DNA from 4 places in the Paenibacillus sp. MAHUQ-45 genome. Region 1 is predicted to be linked to each of the others. Evidence: riboswitches for the same ligand, from Rfam matches in the RefSeq annotation. Region 1 holds a riboswitch; each other region holds the start of a gene.

The links. A riboswitch is a leader RNA that binds a small molecule or an ion and turns the genes downstream of it on or off. The one in region 1 is predicted to bind thiamine pyrophosphate.
Region 2: another riboswitch for thiamine pyrophosphate. It lies ahead of AC3Y23_RS25205 (thiamine phosphate synthase); the one in region 1 lies ahead of thiC (phosphomethylpyrimidine synthase ThiC).
Region 3: another riboswitch for thiamine pyrophosphate. It lies ahead of AC3Y23_RS28945 (ABC transporter ATP-binding protein); the one in region 1 lies ahead of thiC (phosphomethylpyrimidine synthase ThiC).
Region 4: another riboswitch for thiamine pyrophosphate. It lies ahead of AC3Y23_RS21680 (ABC transporter substrate-binding protein); the one in region 1 lies ahead of thiC (phosphomethylpyrimidine synthase ThiC).

The regions. Positions count from the first base shown of each region.
Region 1 is NZ_JBYUPV010000012.1:196,132-201,018, forward strand. Features, by position in the region: gene AC3Y23_RS23205 (aminoglycoside phosphotransferase family protein) at 1-707, shown strand, start outside; gene AC3Y23_RS23210 (HEAT repeat domain-containing protein) at 803-1,240, shown strand; TPP riboswitch at 1,395-1,501, shown strand; gene thiC (phosphomethylpyrimidine synthase ThiC) at 1,617-3,410, shown strand; gene AC3Y23_RS23220 (hypothetical protein) at 3,497-4,081, shown strand; gene AC3Y23_RS23225 (acetate--CoA ligase) at 4,187-4,887, opposite strand, start outside.
Region 2 is NZ_JBYUPV010000015.1:15,980-20,866, forward strand. Features, by position in the region: gene thiH (2-iminoacetate synthase ThiH) at 1-48, opposite strand, end outside; gene AC3Y23_RS25190 (thiazole synthase) at 59-829, opposite strand; gene AC3Y23_RS25195 (ThiF family adenylyltransferase) at 860-1,894, opposite strand; gene thiS (sulfur carrier protein ThiS) at 1,900-2,103, opposite strand; gene AC3Y23_RS25205 (thiamine phosphate synthase) at 2,108-2,752, opposite strand; TPP riboswitch at 2,881-2,982, opposite strand; gene AC3Y23_RS25210 (Rpn family recombination-promoting nuclease/putative transposase) at 3,145-4,005, shown strand; gene AC3Y23_RS25215 (ornithine cyclodeaminase family protein) at 4,451-4,887, shown strand, end outside.
Region 3 is NZ_JBYUPV010000026.1:5,397-10,283, forward strand. Features, by position in the region: gene thiM (hydroxyethylthiazole kinase) at 1-454, opposite strand, end outside; gene AC3Y23_RS28935 (ABC transporter substrate-binding protein) at 537-1,571, opposite strand; gene AC3Y23_RS28940 (ABC transporter permease) at 1,568-2,347, opposite strand; gene AC3Y23_RS28945 (ABC transporter ATP-binding protein) at 2,328-3,101, opposite strand; TPP riboswitch at 3,202-3,309, opposite strand; gene AC3Y23_RS28950 (hypothetical protein) at 3,457-3,945, shown strand; gene AC3Y23_RS28955 (hypothetical protein) at 3,992-4,375, shown strand.
Region 4 is NZ_JBYUPV010000011.1:39,764-44,650, reverse strand. Features, by position in the region: gene AC3Y23_RS21690 (ABC transporter permease) at 1-371, opposite strand, end outside; gene AC3Y23_RS21685 (MTH1187 family thiamine-binding protein) at 368-661, opposite strand; gene AC3Y23_RS21680 (ABC transporter substrate-binding protein) at 712-1,779, opposite strand; TPP riboswitch at 1,996-2,107, opposite strand; gene AC3Y23_RS21675 (hypothetical protein) at 2,209-3,660, opposite strand; gene AC3Y23_RS21670 (MFS transporter) at 3,736-4,887, opposite strand, start outside.

The DNA of each region.
Region 1 (4,887 bases):
TCGGCGCGTGGGGTGAAGGTGCGGAGCGCAGTACATATATGCTTTTGACTTGGGTGGAGGGCCAGCCGCTGGAGGACTGTCTGCTCTCTGTGGCAGAAGAAGAACAGTATGCACTTGGGGTTGAAGCCGGGAGGATACTCAAGCAGATTCATACGATTTCGAACAACTGTGATCTTGCAGATTGGGAAAGTCGGATGCAGGCCAAGATATTACAGCGGGTACAGGAGTATGAGCAAGGCTGTCCCTTCAGGGTTGAAGGTGATAAGATGGCGATTGCTTTTGTGAGGGAGAATATCGGGGCGATTTCGCAAGTGAAAAAAGTATATCAGCACGGCGATTTCCACATCGGTAATCATATTTACACAAGTGAGGGCCGGATTGGTATCATCGATTTCAATCGTTGGGATAACGGGGATTATGCTGAAGAATTTTACAAGCTGCAAGCATTTGACCGAGAGCATAGCGTTGCTTTTACACGTGGAAAATTGGATGGTTACTTCGATGGGCCTCCTCCTCAGGATTTCTGGGTCAGACTCGCAGTGTATGTGGCCTATACTTCTATATTTTCGATCCAGTGGGCGATTCCATTCGGAAGTGCTGATATTGAGGGGATGCAGGCGCGCTGCCGGATGGCGTTCACGGACTATGATCACTTTCAAAGGCTGATCCCGCATTGGTATGCGGAAGGAAGAGCCGGGGAGCTGTAAGACGGGATTATTATTTGTTTGTCCAAAAGATTGATATTGGGGATAGCGGTACGGTAGAATTGGTACAGATTGATTATAGAAGGGAATTGTGACTTTTGAACAACGAAGAAGTGCAGCAAGAGCTGCCGGAAAATTATGAGCAGTTAAAAAAGGAAGCGGGTCGTTCCGCGGATTGGAAAGCCCGTTTGGCGGCAGTAGAAGAGCTTGGCCGTACACCGCATAAGCAGGTTATTGATATTTTGAAGCGTCTGGTGGAGAACGATCCTGTATATACCGTACAAGAGGCGGCTTACCGTGCATTAGTGGCTTTTGGCGAAGAGGTGCAAGAGCCGTCCAAAAACAAACCTGAACTATTTAAGGGTTTGTCCAAGATTCTACTGAGAATCAAGAAGAGTCTGCCGAAAGACCACTCATATGAGGACTTCAAAGAGAAGTTCAAGAAGATGAGAATCGACATCTACGACGCTTACGAAGGTGAAAAAGGCGCCGAATTTGATCAATGGCTGGAGAGCAAATGGCAATCGGCTAAATAGTTCTACACAGGAATGAGCCCTCTCTGATCAGAGAGGGTTTTTCGGCGTTACCCTCTGCTTGTTGTCTGTTCTTAACACAACACATCCAACCCTAAAGCTGCAGAGGGTGTTGACGAATTCCAATTATACCGTTAACTTATAACTAATTAGATAAGATAACCACTAGGGGAGCCTGAATAGGCTGAGACGGGAAAATTGCATTCCTGGACCCTTGAACCTGATCTGGATCATACCAGCGTAGGAAAGTGGAGACGGAACTTTTTTCTGTATAGCCAGGTCTATTTTTCTGGTTGTTCATGGATAAAGCCGCTCCATGTGGAGCGGCTTTTTTGGCGCTTGTCTTATTTATATCCCATAGTACAGGAGGATGCATAAGATGGCACATGAACACGAGCAGGACAAGAAACGAGAGTATGATAAGGTGGACCTTTCAGCTTTTCCGGGTAGTCGCAAAGTGTATGTGGAAGGGCAACATCCCGATATCCGGGTACCTATGCGGGAGATTAAGCTCAGACGGACCGAAGGGGTTGCTGGCGAAGAGGAGAACGTCCCTGTGCGTGTCTATGATACTAGCGGACCCTATACAGACAGTGACATTGAGAATGACATTCGCCAGGGGCTGCCGCCTCACCGTAAGTCCTGGATTGAGCAGCGTGGGGATGCCGAATGGTATCAGGGACGGACGCTTAAACCAGAAGATAACGGACATGCGATGGGAAAATCGGCCGTGGAGGCGTTCCCAGGATTGCAGCGACGTCCGCTTCGAGCAAAAGCTGGCCGGAATGTTACGCAGCTGCACTACGCGCGAAAAGGTATCATCACTTCCGAGATGGAGTTTATATCCATCCGAGAAAATGTAAGTCCTGAATTCGTTAGGGATGAGGTAGCGAGTGGACGCGCCATTATTCCAGCTAATATTAATCACCCTGAGAGTGAGTCGATGATTATTGGGCGCAACTTCCTTGTGAAGATCAACGCGAATATCGGAAACTCTGCTGTATCCTCTTCCATTGAGGAAGAAGTGGAGAAGATGAGGTGGGCCACCCGCTGGGGTGCTGACAACATTATGGATCTCTCTACGGGCAAAAATATTCATCATACCCGGGAATGGATTATCCGCAATTCTCCCGTGCCGATCGGTACTGTGCCGATCTATCAGGCTCTCGAAAAGGTGAATGGAAAAGCAGAGGATCTGACATGGGAAGTTTACCGTGATACGCTGATTGAGCAGGCGGAACAGGGAGTGGATTATTTTACAATTCATGCTGGGGTGCTGCTTCGTTACATCCCCCTGACAGCCGGACGAATGACGGGCATTGTCTCCCGTGGTGGGTCGATTATGGCGGCCTGGTGTCTGGCTCATCATCAGGAGAACTTCCTCTACACGCATTTCGAGGATATCTGTGAGATTATGAAAGCCTATGATGTCGCCTTCTCTCTGGGAGACGGGCTGCGGCCGGGATCTATCGCTGATGCCAATGACGAGGCCCAGTTCGCGGAGCTGGAGACGCTGGGTGAACTGACGACACTAGCTTGGAAGCATGATGTTCAGGTCATGGTAGAGGGGCCGGGCCATGTGCCGATGCATCTAATCAAGGAGAATATGGACAAGCAGCTTGAGCATTGTCATGGAGCGCCATTTTATACGCTGGGACCCTTAACCACGGACATTGCGCCGGGCTATGACCATATTACTTCCGCTATCGGGGCAGCCATGATCGGCTGGTTCGGGACGGCGATGTTATGCTACGTTACGCCCAAGGAGCATTTGGGACTGCCGAACAAGAACGACGTGCGTGAAGGTGTGATTGCCTACAAAATTGCTGCCCACGCCGCAGATTTGGCCAAAGGCCATCCGGGTGCCCAAGAGCGGGATAACGCGTTGTCCAAAGCACGCTTTGAATTCCGCTGGCGGGATCAATTCCATCTGTCGCTCGATCCTGAGCGGGCACTGGAGTACCATGATGAGACGCTGCCAGCAGAAGGTGCCAAGACAGCCCATTTCTGCTCCATGTGCGGCCCGAAGTTCTGCAGTATGCGTATTTCTCACGATATTCGCAACTCTGGAAGAGTGCAGGATGAACCCATACAGGAGCAGGAGGCCATCGTTGCTGGGATGCGCGAGAAATCTGCTGAGTTCAGAGGGGGCGGCAGCCAGATATATCAATAGAGGTAACGTCAGGAGTTGCATCGGCAAGCGCATTGGGGATAATAGAGAGTAGATAATACTACCTTACAGATGCAAAGGATGAAGACATGTCAGTTCAAAATTTAACGCAATTGTTTCAAGATTACCTTCAACTGTCGGACAGTCTGCGGCCTGGATACTCTGCCAGCCTGGGAACAGGACATGGGGGAAAAGACGACCAAATGGCGGCAATCGTGCCGGAAATCCCAGAGCTGCTAGCGGCTATATACAATACGGTGTCAGGCACAAACCGTGAGGAGGAAGAACCAAATCTGATTGAGTTTGTGCCGGGGTATCGCCTGATTCATCGGGATGAATATGAGCAGGAGATGCAAGTACTGGCGGGGATTTTGGCAGAGAAAGGCCATCCCGTTGAAGGGACCGTCCTGCCCATCCTGACTAACTATGGCAGTGATTTCATCTGCTACTATCGGTCTGCGGACGGTACGGAACGGATTTGTGATCTGCTCCATGACTTCGGCGATTTAGTGGTAATGTATGATTCTCCTGCGAAGTTCCTGGAGACGCTTAGCGAGTTTTACCGTCAAGAAGTGTACTTCTTGGACGAAGACGGTTATCTGGACTGCGATCTGATTAAGGAAGGCGAAGTAGGCGCGGAAATGAATCCGGAAGCCTCCTATTGGTCGGAGTAGCGGAGGACTAGTAATCTTCCTGTGTGTTTACATAGAAAAAGCAGCCCGATTGGGGGCTGCTTTTTCTATGATGATTAGCTCGAACTATCATACCGATATTCTCGCTTACTCCGCAGCGCGCTGCTCCTGCTGGCGCAGTTCCACCCGCCGGATTTTACCTGAGGCTGTCTTGGGGAGGTCAGCGACAAACTCGATTTTACGTGGATATTTATAAGGGGCAGTGATCTCCTTGACATGGGTCTGGAGTTCCTTAACCAGTTCGGCTGCGCCCTCATATTCATCCTTGAGCACGACAAAGGCTTTGACTACATGGCCGCGAATCTCATCAGGACTGGCGACAACGGCACATTCCTTGACAGCGGCATGTTTCATAAGCGCATCCTCTACTTCAAAAGGGCCAATCGTATAGCCTGAGCTGATGATAATGTCATCGCCACGGCCCTCGAACCAGAAATATCCGTCCTCGTCCTTGCGCGCCCGGTCTCCGGTGACGAAGTACTCGCCATGCGAGGCGTTGGACTTGCGTTCAGGGTCCTTGTAGTAGGTTTTGAACAAGGCCGGCATGCTGAGATGCACGGCAATATCCCCAACAACGCCAGCCGGCAGTGGGATACCATCCTCGTCAATGACCTCCACGAGGCCCGGCGCGATGGATTGGCCCATAGAGCCAATTCGGACAGGCTTGTCCTTAAGCGCGGCAATAATCAGCGTGCTTTCGGTCTGGCCATAGCCGTCACGGATCGTGATATCGAAGTGCCGCTGGAAGGTATGAATGACTTCCTGGTTCAGCGGTTCACCGGCAGAGA
Region 2 (4,887 bases), on a different contig from region 1:
TCGAAACGGGAAGCGTTCCAATTCCAGTAATCTATCATAGAAGCTCATATTTATCCTCCTATTGGCTCAGAAATCCCGTCAAGGGCGAAGAAGCGGCGGCTTCTTGTTGTACCGGGCCCAGCCCTGACAAATAAGCAAGCCTTCCTGCTGTTACCGCATTCCGGAAGGCAGCCGCCATACCTAGCGGATCACGTGCCGTGGCGATGGCTGTATTCAGCAGTACAGCGGCGGCGCCCATTTCCATGGCTTCCGCTGCTTCCGAAGGGCGGCCGATCCCTGCATCCACGATGACAGGCAGATCTACTTCCTCAATCATGATGCTGACCAGCTCTTTGGTCCGCAGTCCCCGGTTGCTGCCGATGGGTGATCCAAGCGGCATAACCGCTGCCGCCCCGGCATCCCGCAGCCGCAGAGCAGCGCCCAGGTCGGGGGTCATGTAAGGGAGCACGATAAAGCCTTCTGCAGCCAGCACTTCCGTTGCGCGAATCGTCTCCATATTGTCAGGCAGCAAATAGCGTTGGTCTTTAATAACCTCAAGTTTGATCCAATTGCCCATATCAGCCGCCTTGGCGAGCCGGGCGATACGGATGGCTTCTTCTGCGTTTCGGGCACCGGAGGTGTTGGGTAGTAGCGTCATACTGTCAGGGATATGCTGCAAAATATTTTCCTCCCCCCACTCAGGATTGACTCTCCTTAACGCAACAGTAATGACTTCTGCACCTGATGCTGCAATCACCTCGGGAATCAGGGTATTGCGGTTATACTTGCCGGTGCCGATGAACAAGCGGCTGGTCAGCGCTTTGCCGCCAATCTGGAAGATATCGTTCATGCTGAGAACCCCTCTCTATAATCCGATTTTTTAGCCAAAATATCGATGGTATACTGTACGGGCCTCAGCAGTATCTGAGGTTCCGTGGATGAATACCCGGCCATCCGGGAACAGAGCAATCCGGTGTTTTGCTAAGTCCAACGACAGCATGTATGGATTTCGTCTCACCTCTCCATGCACTGCGAGAATTTCTTCCCATAGTTTCAGATTTAGGCGGCTTGAACGGGCCGGGCGGATCTGCACGGTCTCTCTGCCGCATAATACAGCGGTCTTGGACAGATTGGTCGCAGACAGGAAGGGATAGAGGGGTTTTTCGCCGCAGCTGGGACAGTCGGTACGTTTAAGCTGTTCCGTAACGATCGAGACATGCCGATTCTCCCACAGGTCAAAGGAAACCAGTGTCCCGCGTAGAGATTCCTTCTGTCCGGAGAGCCATTTTAACGCCTCGGCAGTCTGGTAAGCAGCAGTCATCTGTACAGCCGGCTGAATAATACCCACCGAGTCGCAAGTATCCCCTTCGGCGTGAAGCTCGTCAATCAGGCAGTGGAGGCAGGCGCTCTCTCCGGGGACGACCGTCATAGATATACCGCTGCTTCCTGTGCAAGCTCCGTAAATCCAAGGGATACCTGTCTTGGCCGAAATATCGTTAATAATCATTCTGACCTCAAAATTATCGGAGGCATCGAGAATCAAATCGACCCCACGTGCATACTCTACAATCTCATCGGCGGCAGCATCGGCTACAATTCCTTCCACAGTCACATAAGAGTTCACGCTCTGTAGTCTCTGTGCCGCTGCGATTGCTTTGGGTAATCTTTGCTCTGCATCGGCTTCACTGTACAAATTCTGGCGCTGGAGATTGCTCCACTCCACGTAATCCCGGTCGACGATCACTATTTTGCCTACCCCGGCGCGGACCAGCGTCTCGGCAATAGCAGACCCCAGTGCGCCTGCACCCAGAATGAGCACACTGGAGGCGGCTAGTCTTGCTTGACCTTCCGCGCCTATGCCGTGAAAACGTACCTGCCTGCTGTACCGCTCCTGTTCTTCCGTAGTTAGAGTCAATTCGTTCAACCTCCCCCCACAAAATGTACAAACTCTATCCGGTCACCTTCGGACAGCCGGGTGACGCCATATGCGTCCTTGGGCACCACTTCACCGTTTACTTCCACCAGAACTCGCCGCCCTTTCCAGGGTGTCTCTGCCAAAATATCGGCAACAGTAACACAATGCTGTCTTAGTAGGGTGTCTTTTCCATTCAGTTGAACCTGCATATCTTCACCTCCCCTCAAGCCATGCAGTCTGAATGGCTGTGTGGTAAGCTTCTGCTTGTGCCACTGGATCTGCTGCGCTGCTAATGCCAGATAGAATGGCAATCCCCTCTGCACCGCGCCTGATGACTGCTCCGGCATTGTCCGGCTGAATTCCTCCGATGGCAATGACCGGAACCGGGCATCTAGCTGCGGTTTCTTCGAGAATGTCCAGACCACGTGGGGGCAGACCCGGCTTGCTGGCAGATTCATAGACATGGCCAAAAAGGCAATAATCTGCTCCTTCACCCGCCGCGCTGACTGCTTCTTGTGGCGAATGGATGGAGCAGCCGATGCGCATTCCTGGGGCTAAAGGTCGCGCCGAAGTTACACGTAAGCTATGTCCTGCAAGCTGTACACCGCCGGTCCCTGCGGCAAGAGCGACATCCAATCGATCGTTCACAACAATAGCTTCCAGAGGGATGCCTGCTTGGTGCATTTGGGTTACGATTTCGAAAAGCGCTTTGGCTGTAAGCTGTCTATCCCGCAGGTGGAAATAGTCTACATAGGGGAGAACAGCTAGGGAAAGACGCAGCCAATCTGCAAGCGATATTCCTTCCGGGGAGATCAGATGCAGTTCAGGGCCGTTAGCGGCGGGAAATCGTTTTTTCATAAAAGGAATCGCTCCATGTTACGTAATGGTGTTGCACTCCATAAAATCCAACACAAAAAGCCGCCCTCCTGATCGGAAGACGGCTAAGCACGACAACGGAAAACAAGCCATAACAAAAGGCAAGCCCGGACTCTTAACGCGCACTTCCCTACGCTGGTATTAACCAGATCAGGTTCAAAGGGTCCGAATATTGCATTCGTCTCAGCCACGCGGCTCCCCTAGTGTCGGTTCGTATGAGATTGTTAATGTCACTATACACGATTATTCAGGGAGATACAATTGGAAATTGGGAAAATGTTGAATAAGAGTAGACGGATAAAATTCATAGAAATGAGGGCGAAGGTTGTTCTATCTTGGTATAATAAACGATAAGAAGAATGGAGCTAACCGATATGGAATTGCTCGATCCGAGAGTCGATTTTGTGTTCAAACGAATCTTTGGCAGTGAGAATAACAAGGATGTGTTGTTGGCTTTTCTGAACCGTATATTTATTCAGGCTGGAGAACCACCGCTTACCGAGATTATCCTGATGAACCCTTACACCGACAAGGACGATCCGCTCGACAAGCAGTCCATATTCGATGTTTATGCAAAGACAACTGAGGGTAAGCTGATCGATATCGAGATGCAGTTATTCAACAAGTATGATATTGAAAAGCGGACGCTGTTCTATTGGAGCAAACGGTATGCCAGTCAGCTTAAGGAAGGTGAAAAGTACCAGGAGTTGAAGAAGTGTGTGACGATCAACATTCTGAACTATGCTTTCCTGTCAAATGACGAATACCACAGTGTATTTCATCTCCGTGAAGACCGCACTGGAATACAGTTTATTGATGATATCGAGGTGCACTTTTTGGAGCTGCCGAAGCTTGAAGATATGATTCCTTCGAATAGCGGACTAGAAAATTGGCTGCTGTTCCTCAAAGGAGTAGACCCAACCCATTGGGAGGTGCTGAAGATGAATGAACCAGGACTGGAAAAGGCTATGGACACCCTGCAGTACTTAAGCCAGGATTCGGAGGCCCGCCGTTTGTATGAAGCCCGTCAGAAATATCTGCATGACGAAGCGTCAATGATCGAAGGGGCGAAGCAAGCCGGACTTAAAGCTGGTGTTGAGGAAGGAATTAAAGAGGGGATCAAAGAAGGGATCAAAGAGGTTGCCAAGAACATGCTGTCCTTGAATATGGATATCGCTACCATTTCCAAAGCAACTGGATTGTCGGAACAAGAGATTCTTGCGCTGAAAAAGTAGCTAGAGGATTGAAATAGTCAACTCTGTTCCGTGGAAAACTACAGCAAGTTTTATTGTGAATTTAAGAATAATTAGCTATTATATAGCTACAAATAAATACCGTGCTTGTTTTTATCCCCGGGTAAAAACGAAGAAAAGCATTGAGTCTCATTCCCGTTAGGGCCTATTTATTAGGAGGGGTGAGATTCAATGCTTTTTTTAAACCTATATAAGACGAACTTAAGAACCGAACGTAAGGCTCATCGTCACTACGGTGGAATGTTTGGACTTCCGGTCGCTGTTGTCCCCAGATTTCCTCTTTAATACCGCTTCTAGCGGTTGGAATCTGGTGACAAAGGCGATCGCTTCGCTCCTACAGTTCCAAACTTCCCCCTTCACTCCTCTTCGCTTTTCGTTACTTTCTTTTGTTCGGCTTATATAATTCTACTTTCCAGAGGTGCCACGAATGCGAATCTTAAGTGATAAGGATGTTAAAAAAGTATTGAATGTTCAGCAGGTAATTAACCTTGTTGAAGCAGTTTACAGAGCTAGAAGCGATAATAAAACTGAGACATGGCCAACTATTTTCTATGATTTTGATCCAGGCAAGGCAGATATGGACATTAAATCAGGCTACCTCAAGCAAGACAAAGTGTTTGGGCATAAAACAGTTACATGGTTTGCTGATAATGAGGAGAAAAATATTCCGACTTTAATGGGGCTGATTACTGTATTTGATGCGGAATCAGGGCAAGCGTTAGGCGTTACTAACGGTTCTTTCATTACAGGAATACGGACGGGGGCTTCGGGGGCGATCGGAGCCAAATATTTGGCTAGAAAAGAATCTGAGAACCTTTTTGTTGTAGGATCTGGCAACCAAGCTATATATCAAATTGCATGTGC
Region 3 (4,887 bases), on a different contig from region 1:
GCGCAGCCTTTTGGGCTAGCTCCACAGCATCACCGTCACCTGTGCCAGCGTCTACACCCTTGATCGTCCATTGCTCCCCGGCGACATTGGCTACCTCGGCGACATTGCCACGCAGCGCTGTTAGGGAGATTGAATCGACCAGCTTTTGGACGATGTCCGTCCGATATGCGGTTGCCCCGGCACCTACCGGATCAAGCACCACGGGCGTACCATGGGCATTGGCGGATTGTCCAGCCAGAATCATAGACGGGATGACCTGTTCGTTCAGCGTGCCGATATTCAGTACGACAGAAGCGGCCATTTGAGCTACATCGGCAACTTCTTCATAGGAGTCCGCCATGAACGGGGAAGCACCGAGGGCCAACAGCCCGTTGGCCGAAAAATTGGCCACAACAATATTGGTGATATTGTGAATCAGCGGATTTTGCTCCCTTACCTTGGACAAATAAGTCATAGGATTGCCTCCCGAGAAAATTAGATTTGTAACGCGCTATTATAGAACCCGCCCATTGGCATCTTGCCTTACAGATTGCGATCTACAAATTGATAAAAGCCTCTTCCGGCGCTACTTCAGCGGATAGCAGGCCATTTTCCTTCAGCCATTGTTGCACCTTGTTCCAGGAATCCGGGTCCTGATAGCCAAACGGCTCGTTCCCCGGATCCATCAGCGGCAGCAGAATCTCCAGACTTTTCTTCTCGATGTCTTTGTCAAGCGGAGAAGTCTGATCTTCATGCTTGAACAGAAGAGACAGCGCTTTTTCTGGATGCTCCTTGACGAACTTTTGACCTTTGGCGGCGGCGGTCAGAAATTTTTTGAAATAAGCCTGAGAGTTCTGCATTCCTTCTTGGCTGGCTACCAGCACAAGCTCATAATAATCTGGCACCCCGTAATCCGTCGGATTTAGGGAGGTTACCGGATGTCCTTCTTTTTCCAGGATCAGCTGCTCATGATTGATAAAACCGCCGATGATGGCATCCGTTTGCCCTGTGGAGAGGGCCGGAATGAGATTGAAGCCAACATCTACGAGCTGTAAGGATTCTGGATCACCTCCGCTGCTGCGGACCATCGTTTTCACCATGGCTTCATAGAGCGGGATGGAGGAATAGCCTACGGTCTTCCCGGTCAGGTCAGCAGGTGTCTTCACAGAAGAGTTGGCCGGAACCATCAGATGGTTCAAGGGATGTCTGACAATTGCGGCGATGGAGAGGACAGGAATCTGCTCACCCCGTGCCATCAGCACCTGTGGCTGATAACTCAATGCGAGATCGATTTTGTTAGCAGCTACGAGCTTCAACGCATCATTGCTGTCTGCCGGCATTTGAATCTCTACGTCTAGCCCTTCCTCGGCAAAATACCCGTTCTCCTGAGCAGCGTAAAGGAAGGAATGGACAGCATTCGGGTACCAATCCAGCATCAGTGTGAGTTTATGCGGCTTACTTGCTGCTGCCCCGGTTTCGCTTCCAGAGCTTTTAGACTTTACCTTTTCGCCGCAACCGCTCACAAGCAACACTGTCATTGCAAGCAACAGAAGCGGAACAATCTTTTTGAACCTGTGATGTCTAGTAATCATTTGTTGTGAAATCCTCTTTTCTTAAAAATAATCTTCTCAATCATAGCGATAACGAGAAACAAGCCAACGCCCATCGCGGATAGCAAGACCACTGCGGCAAACATTTCTTTGCTCTGCAAGTTCCCTGCCATTCTGCGGCTAAAATAACCGAGCCCTTTGCTGCCACCGAGCCATTCGCCAATCGTTGCCCCAATCACACAGTAGACCATCGACAGCTTGAGGCCGGAAAAGAAAGAGGGCAGCGCCAGCGGAATTCGTGTCTTGAGCAGAATTTGGCGTGTGCTGGCACCCATGGTGCGGAGCAGGTCCTCGTAGGCAGGAATCTTCTGCTGCAGCCCATCATAAGTACCAACTACCACTGGGAAAAAGGCGGTCAGGAACACCACGGCGACCTTGCTCCACAGCGTGTATCCGAACCACATAATGAAGACAGGAGACAGCGCGATCAGCGGAATGGTCTGGCTGATGATAACAAAGGGATACAGTGCCTTTTCCAGCGGACGCCACATATGCATGCCAAGTCCCAGTAAAGTACCGCAGGTGACGGACAAAGCATAGCCAAGCAGTACCTCTTGTAAGGTGGCGGGCAAATGTAGCCCGAATAGTAATTTCCTGTTTTCAACCAGAGCGGTCCCTATGGATAGAGGACCCGGGAGAATGAAGGGGGGCAGGACATCTATCCGCGCCAGCGTCTCCCACAAACCGAGAATAAATAGCAGCAGAAGTAAGAACGGTCCATAATTCCGCCAGCTTGTTCTAAACAGCAGTTTTGTCATACAGTCTGCGCTCCAGTTCAGCCCGCAGCTCTATAAACCGCGGCTCATAATTCATTCGGCAATGCCGGGGCCTCGGCAGATCCACGAGTATTTCCTCTACTTGTCCTTCTGCCCGTCCAGGCAAGAGGTAGATGCGGTCACTGAGCAGCAAAGCTTCTTCCAGATCATGCGTAATGAAGAGAATCGTCTTGTCCAGCTCATCCAAAATCTCCAGTAACCAGCTATGCATTTCTCGTTTGGTCATATGATCGAGTGCCCCAAAGGGCTCGTCTAGCAGCAGTAGGTCGCCCCCCGTAATAAGCGTTCGCAGAAAAGCTACCCGCTGCCGCATTCCGCCTGACAATTCATGGGGGAATGAATTTTCAATGCCAGCCAGACCTAAGCGCTCCAGCAGTTCAATAACCTGACTAGTAACCTGGGCTTTGCTACGGCTGCGCTTGATCTCCCAGGGAAGCAGACAATTCTCCAGTACCGTCCTCCAGGGCAGCAGCAGATCTTGCTGGGGCATGTAAGCGACCTGGCCTAACCGCTTGGCGGTAGCCGAAACTCCGTGAAGATGTAGCTCTCCGCTGCTCGGCTCCAGCAATCCGGCGATAATTTTGAAAAGCGTGCTTTTACCACATCCACTGGTCCCGACAACGGAAACGAATTCACCTTGGTGAACCGTAAGGGAGATGTCTGTCAGTACCGGTGCCAATGCAGATTTGGCGTAGGCGTAGGATAAATTGTGCACAGAGATGATTTCCGTAATCACCGTAACCTCCTTAGCACGATAAAAAAAGACCCCTTTATCTCCCGGCGGAAATAAAGGGGTCTAAAATTTAAGTTTGCAAAAAGAAGAGCCATGCAATACCCGAATTTCAGTTCCACTTCCCTCCGCTGGTATGATCCAGATCAGGTTCCAAGGGTCCGAAGCTTACCGCTTTCGTCTCAGCCAAATACAGGCTCCCCTAGTGAAAAAAGGTTTTATCGCTATCAAGTTTCATAATTCGGATATAAATATACCATATTTTATAGTATTGTAAATAGCAGGGGCTGTTTTTGTTAAAATCAGTGTGCCTAAAAATTAAGAACCAGTGTATTCAATCCATTCAACTAAGGTGATCTCATTGGAATTAGACAAAGCAATCTGTAGCAGTATCGGGAATTATGAAAATGCGCTAACCAAAGGGAAGAAATATGAAATACTAGCTGAAAAAGAAGAAAAAATTAGGATCGTCGGAGACCACGGAAGAAGCGTTTGGATTGATAAGTACTACTTTAATTTTACTGACGAAGAAGTGCATATATTGACTGATTGGAAATTCGATGATGACCTTGAAACAATGGAATTCATTGAAATTACATTAACATTTAATGATCGAGTAAAACGTTGGTGCATCATTACAACACCGGATAAATTAAAGCAGCATTTTGCTAGACAAGCAGCACTAGAATTACCAGGAATTCATATAGGACACTTGATAATAGTGCAAACGATAGATGTTGATACTGTTAATGCTTTTTTGCGAGAAATGGATGACCAAGGGGAATTACTTAATGCGTCATTACCACTAGATGAAGTATCAGAAGACGAAGATGTCTCCGGGCTATCCTAAAATACTAGTAGCATGACAAGAACGCTAAAATAAAAGGAGTGACAAGATGAAAGAAAGGACTGCGAAAACAAAATTACAAATAGTTATGTTTATGTCGTTAATGTTTATTATCATTTCATTGATGCAGTTATTCGCAAGTATCTTATTAGAGAGACCAACTTGGGTGTTGATTGTACAATTCTTTCCGATCCCAATATTTGTTGTTATAGCAATTGTGATAATTTTAGACTTAGCGAAGCAAGGTTTTATGATATTTCAAGGTCAATTGGTCAATAGAAGAGGTAATATAGTTATTGTAAAAACATCTGATGGAAGAGAAATGAAGTTCAAAATAACTACTGATCAAATGAAAGAAATACAAAACGATAAGGATATTGAAATACGGTACTATAAGAGAACAAAAGCAGTGATAAATATAACAAATGTCTAGCGTGAATAAGAGGTTTTAGACCTCCAGAGGGAGTAATAAAGTGCAAATAGTATCTGAAGAGGGGAATTGGAACGATTAATAATTAACGACAAATAATAGGTGGAGAAAATATTACAAGAGATGACTTCTTAGGTGAAACAGGGTGGTACAAGCTGATTTTATAAGATAGTACCTGGCAGCGTCGCGGCCGGAACTGAGAATTTAATACAATTGTTCGAAGGAAAATAGAAAGTTATCCATAGTTTACTTAGCACATAGAAACCTCCAGGTTCGCGTACATGCGCGGATCCGGAGGTTTTTTCATCGTTAGCGCTTCTGATTCAGCAGCTGCGGCTTTAAGGGACTTCAGAAAGGTAAGGAAGATTGCCTACATAGAACGCATTAAAAAAACTGCACACCCTGAACTTATTGCCGAAGTGAAATTAACGACATTTTTGTACCCTAAATCTTCTGTAGTTAAGGGGTCGACGGTAATTAAGGACAATATTGTATGTTAATTCTACCGCAATAGT
Region 4 (4,887 bases), on a different contig from region 1:
ACCATCTTTGGCAGCAAGCCGAATCCGAACCAGATGACAAGCAAGGGTCCCAAGGCGATGGATGGGACGTTCTGGCTCAGGATCAATAGCGGATAAAAGGCTCGTTTCGCCCACGGCAGCAGGTGCAGCAGCAGCGCTACCACAAGGCCCACACCAGTACCAATGGGAAAGCCGATCAGCGTCAGCTTCAGTGTAGCCAGCGTATGCTCCCAGATGCCGGCGGGATTGCCTGCGAATTCATGCCCGATATCGCGGGGACTAGGCAGAATCCATTTTTCAATATCAAAGAAAGATACGGATAGCTGCCATACTGTCAAAAAGAAGATGACCGCCACAAAGGGCGGCCATATCTGCTTCCAGGACGATCTCACGGCCGGTATTTCTCCGTCAGTTTGTCCATGCTGATTCCGTTCGGATTGTGGGCGATTTTGATCTGGGAGATAACGCTCGGGCTGCCGGCTTGGACTAGTGCTTCATGCATCTCGCGCACGACTTCTAGCAGGTCATTTAGTTCGCCTTCCATCGTCGTTTCGAGCGGGTTCACTTGATGCTTCACACCAGACTTCTGAATAACCTCGATAGCTTTATCCACATAAGGGATGGAATCCTCATTGTTAGGAGTTTTAGGAATAACCTGAATGCTGAGTAGTGTGTTAGCCAATATAATCAATCCTTTCTTAATCTATTATGGTTGAATATGAATACACTTATTTACTGTGCTGCCGGGAGATAATCATTCGTAAACGCTTTGCTGGTATCTACTGGTTTCTCGAGCAGCTTAAGGCCATACATCCAGTCGGCATAGTTTTTCCAGACCTCGGCCTTTTGTTCACCCCAGCGCGGCGCATCATCCTGATATTTTGGACTGAGCCATTTCTGACTGGCCATCACAAGTTTCGGATCGAGGTCAGGGACGGCTTTGATCAGAATATTCGCGGCATCCTCTGGATGATCGATGGCGTATTTGTAGCCTTTGGAGGTCGCTTTAACGAAGGCTTTGACGATCTCGGGATGCTCGGTGATCTCTTTCTCGCTGGTGGTCAGCACAGGTGTGTAATAATCGAGCTGTGGCGCGTAATCCTTTACATAGAGCATGTCGATTGGTTCCCCGCGCAGTTCAGCTTGAATACCGGTCCAGGCATAGAAAATCCAGGCGAAATCAATATCCCGCTTCACAGCTGTAAAAAAGTCGGCTTCGCCCATATTGATGATCTTTACCTTTTTCACATCGGCGCCTTCCGGGTCCATGATAGCTTTGAGTGCTGCTTCTTCCACCGGGGAACCCCAGCCTCCATATGTTTTTCCTTCAAAATCCTTCGGAGAGGTAATGCCCTTGCTCTTCGGAGCCGCAAAACCAGACGTATTATGCTGAATGATGGCGGCAAGCGAGACCAGCGGTACGCCCTGTAGGCGGGCCAAAGTCAGGCCTTCCTGATACCCGATACCAAAAGCGGCTTCACCGGAAGTGACCATCGTGTCTGCACCGGCTGCGCCAGGCTGCACAATTTCAACATCCAGTCCCTCTTCCTTGTAGTACCCAAGATCTCTTGCGACATATAACCCCGTATGGTTCGTGTTCGGTGTCCAGTCGAGCGCGATCTTGATTTTGGTCAGTTCTTGCGGCGTGCCTGACTCCCCGGCGGTCTGAGTGGCGCCAGTGTTTGTCTTGTCTGCTTCCTTGTTGCTTCCGGCAGAGTTGCCGTTATTGCTACCGCATCCGGCAACCGCGATAACGAGCAAACAGGTCAGGCTCAGCATAAGCAGTTTCTTGACTCCCATTTTTTCTATCTCTCCTTTGATGGTACCGGTCCTCAGCAGTATGACTGCGTCAATTCCGGCGAATTTCCCGTCTTCACATCGTCACCCGCTACCTAAAATGCAGGCAGCGCGATTCAATTCCCCATGAAATGCATTAATCGGAAATATACCATAAAAAAAGCGTCCCGAAGATGAACGGGACGCGGCTTTGCGCAAGGATGGCATTGGCCCTAAAGCGGCCATGCTCAATTACGGTTCCTACGCTGGCATTATCCAGATCAGGTATAAGGGTCAGTATCTTGAGGGATACACTCTCAGCCGGCCAATTCCAGCCCCCCTGGTGCTATGAAGTTAACGGGTGATGCTACTTGCTTACGGTGTAATTATAGACGCCCATCTTTTCGTTGTCCAGCAGCTTTGTTGTTCATTTGGCAGCTTAAGGCGCTTCGACTACCCCTGATATTTAATTTTTTTCCGGCGGCGGGCCGTGATGCTGTTCCAGATCTCCCGTACAGTCAGGACAATGCTGATCACAATACCGCTGAAGGTTAATGCTAGCGCGAAATACTGGAAGAGGGAATATTCCATCATTTTGCCCCATTGAATACTGCCCTCCAGATCGTCAATCACCTGATTCATTCCGTATATCCCGCTTACCACAGTGAAGACGGTCAGAATCATCAGCAGCATATCTCGCCGTTTCGACTGGAACTGCACCTGATACTGAAACAGATCATTCAGTGTCTGCTTCACCTCGTCGAACAGCGCATCGTTGCCATAAACTTTGCGGAGCTGGATGAAAATCTCCCGACCCTGCGACCCCGAGATCAGCTCCAGAAAATAGAATTTGGCTGAGAACTTATTGATGTAGAAGATCAGATCCTCAATATCATCATTATCCCGATTGATGCGCAGCCGGGAGTGCATATTGGCAAGTTTCAGCAGGACGATCTTGTGGAACATATTAAGTAGCAGGCCATAATAATATTCCCCGTACATTTGATTGGCAAGCGGTACGGCGAGTGAGCGTTCAGCCCGGCTGATGCAGCAGAAGGTCTGTTCATTGGTTATATAATACGTTTGGGGACCCCAACGGTTATAAGTATGCTCTTGACAGTATTGTTCGATGTATCCAGGATCGCTGGCACTGATGTAGGGGCGATTGGCCGCATCCAGCCCATCAAGCTGGGAGGCGCGAAAGCGTATGTTCAAAGGGATATCATCGGTATCTCCATCCGGTTCCAGACCATAAAAGGCTTGTACCAGCATACGTTCATCTACAAAAAAAGGCAGCGTCTCAAAATAAGCCCCGTTCAGCTCGGATTGGTCTAAGAACGGCTTCAGCCCATCCGCCAGACCATTAAAGATAAAATCCTCGACTTGACGGAAGGACCGTTCTCCGCTGTGAATAACCATCAGTTCATCCTGTACACTGACGTTCTCAAGGGTACGGAAACGGTCGGCAAATTCCAAGGCGATGCTAAAGGGGAGCTTTTCTTCCTCAATCTGCACCCGCAGGGTTACAAAACCGGTCTGAAACGGGCAAATGAACAGATCTGTGGAGAGTACCCGGAAGGCTACGTTCAGTTGTGACATTTCCATTCGGCAGGTCAAATTATTCACGCGTGAAAAGCGTCGGAAAGAATCCTTATCATCATCCTGTGGGAACAGAACATGGGCTGCGAAAGGCAGATAGGTGCGCTCCATCTTTTCGTGGGAGACACGGTATCCATTGCCATAATAAGCGTCTTCCAGTTCTTTTTTATCGAGAGAAAAAGAAGTATATCCGCTCTTCTCCAGTTCGGAAATCAGTCGTGCAGACGCCCCTTGCTTGATGGAGAAGGGGAAAATAAACTGGAGCAGTGCGGTATGTAGTAGGGGTTCGGCAGATAGCATATCCATCATGAGTACCACCTTATGTACAGGATATCAACACAATCTACATTACCCCAAAAAGCAAATTATGATTACCCGGCCTTAATGGCCGGGTGTTGTCTGTGCGGAATCCTGTCCGGGACGTATTCTCCAGGCAGCAAGGCTGAGCAGGAAGAGAACACTAGCCAATGCTGCAAGCAGTCCGGCCGTTTGCGTCACTTGTAGGTGATCCATCGACCAGCCGGTAAGTAGTGGCAGAAGTGCTCCGCCAATCCCGCCGGAGGCGATCATAATACTTGGTGTGGATTCCTCGGTACCCGGCATTAATTTGCTGGAGAAGACCAAGGCGATGGAGAAAAGACCGGACATGAACAAGCCCAGCAGAATGATAATGGCAAAGGCAACAAGACGATGTTCCGTGAATGGAAACAGGGCCAGCAGCAACACGGTCATCAGGCAGCTGCCCAGAACATAGACACGGTAAGATATTTTCTCGGCGAGTACCCCAGCGAACAATCGTCCTATCGACATCGCTAGCCAGAAGCAGGTAACGGTCAGGGCTGCCCCCGATTCAGACATGCCCAGCTTGGCAATGAAGATGGCGGGCATGAAATTTACCAGGCTCATTTCCGTACCCACATAGGTAAAGAAGAAAACAATGAATATTCCGAGTATGAACCATTGCTTTCCCTTGTAGGGAAAGCGCGGCGTATGATTGTCTGAAGCCTCGTTCGTCACCGAACGGCGCGGAGCACGGTCATCCAGTAAGGATTGCAGCTTGCCGAATCGGCCCTTGCTCCAGAAGATTAGGGAGATCAGGGAGAAGGCAGCTACAATCAGGAAGCTTAGTTTCCACCAGCCGGCGACGATAAGTCCGCTGGAGATTAAGGGCATAAGCAATGCGCCGACACCGAATAGAACTTCAAGCCGACTCATGGCAACAGCGGTACCTTCTGTGACTGCAGCAATAATGACCGTGCCAATGACGGCTTCAACCATGCCAAAGCCAAAGCCTGCGACAACAGCAATGAAATACATCCAGCCCCATGGCGGCAGGAAGGTGTAGGCGATCTCGGCTACTAGCAACAGTCCAGTGGCAATGAGAATACCACCGCGCTTGCCAAAGCGGCGATTCAGGAAGGGAGAAGCCAGCACACCGACCAGGAAGCCGGCAAATTGGGCGAAGATCAGTTGTCCACCAGCACTGTAGCTCTGGTCATAATGCTCCAAGAGAACGGGAAGAATAGAGCCCAG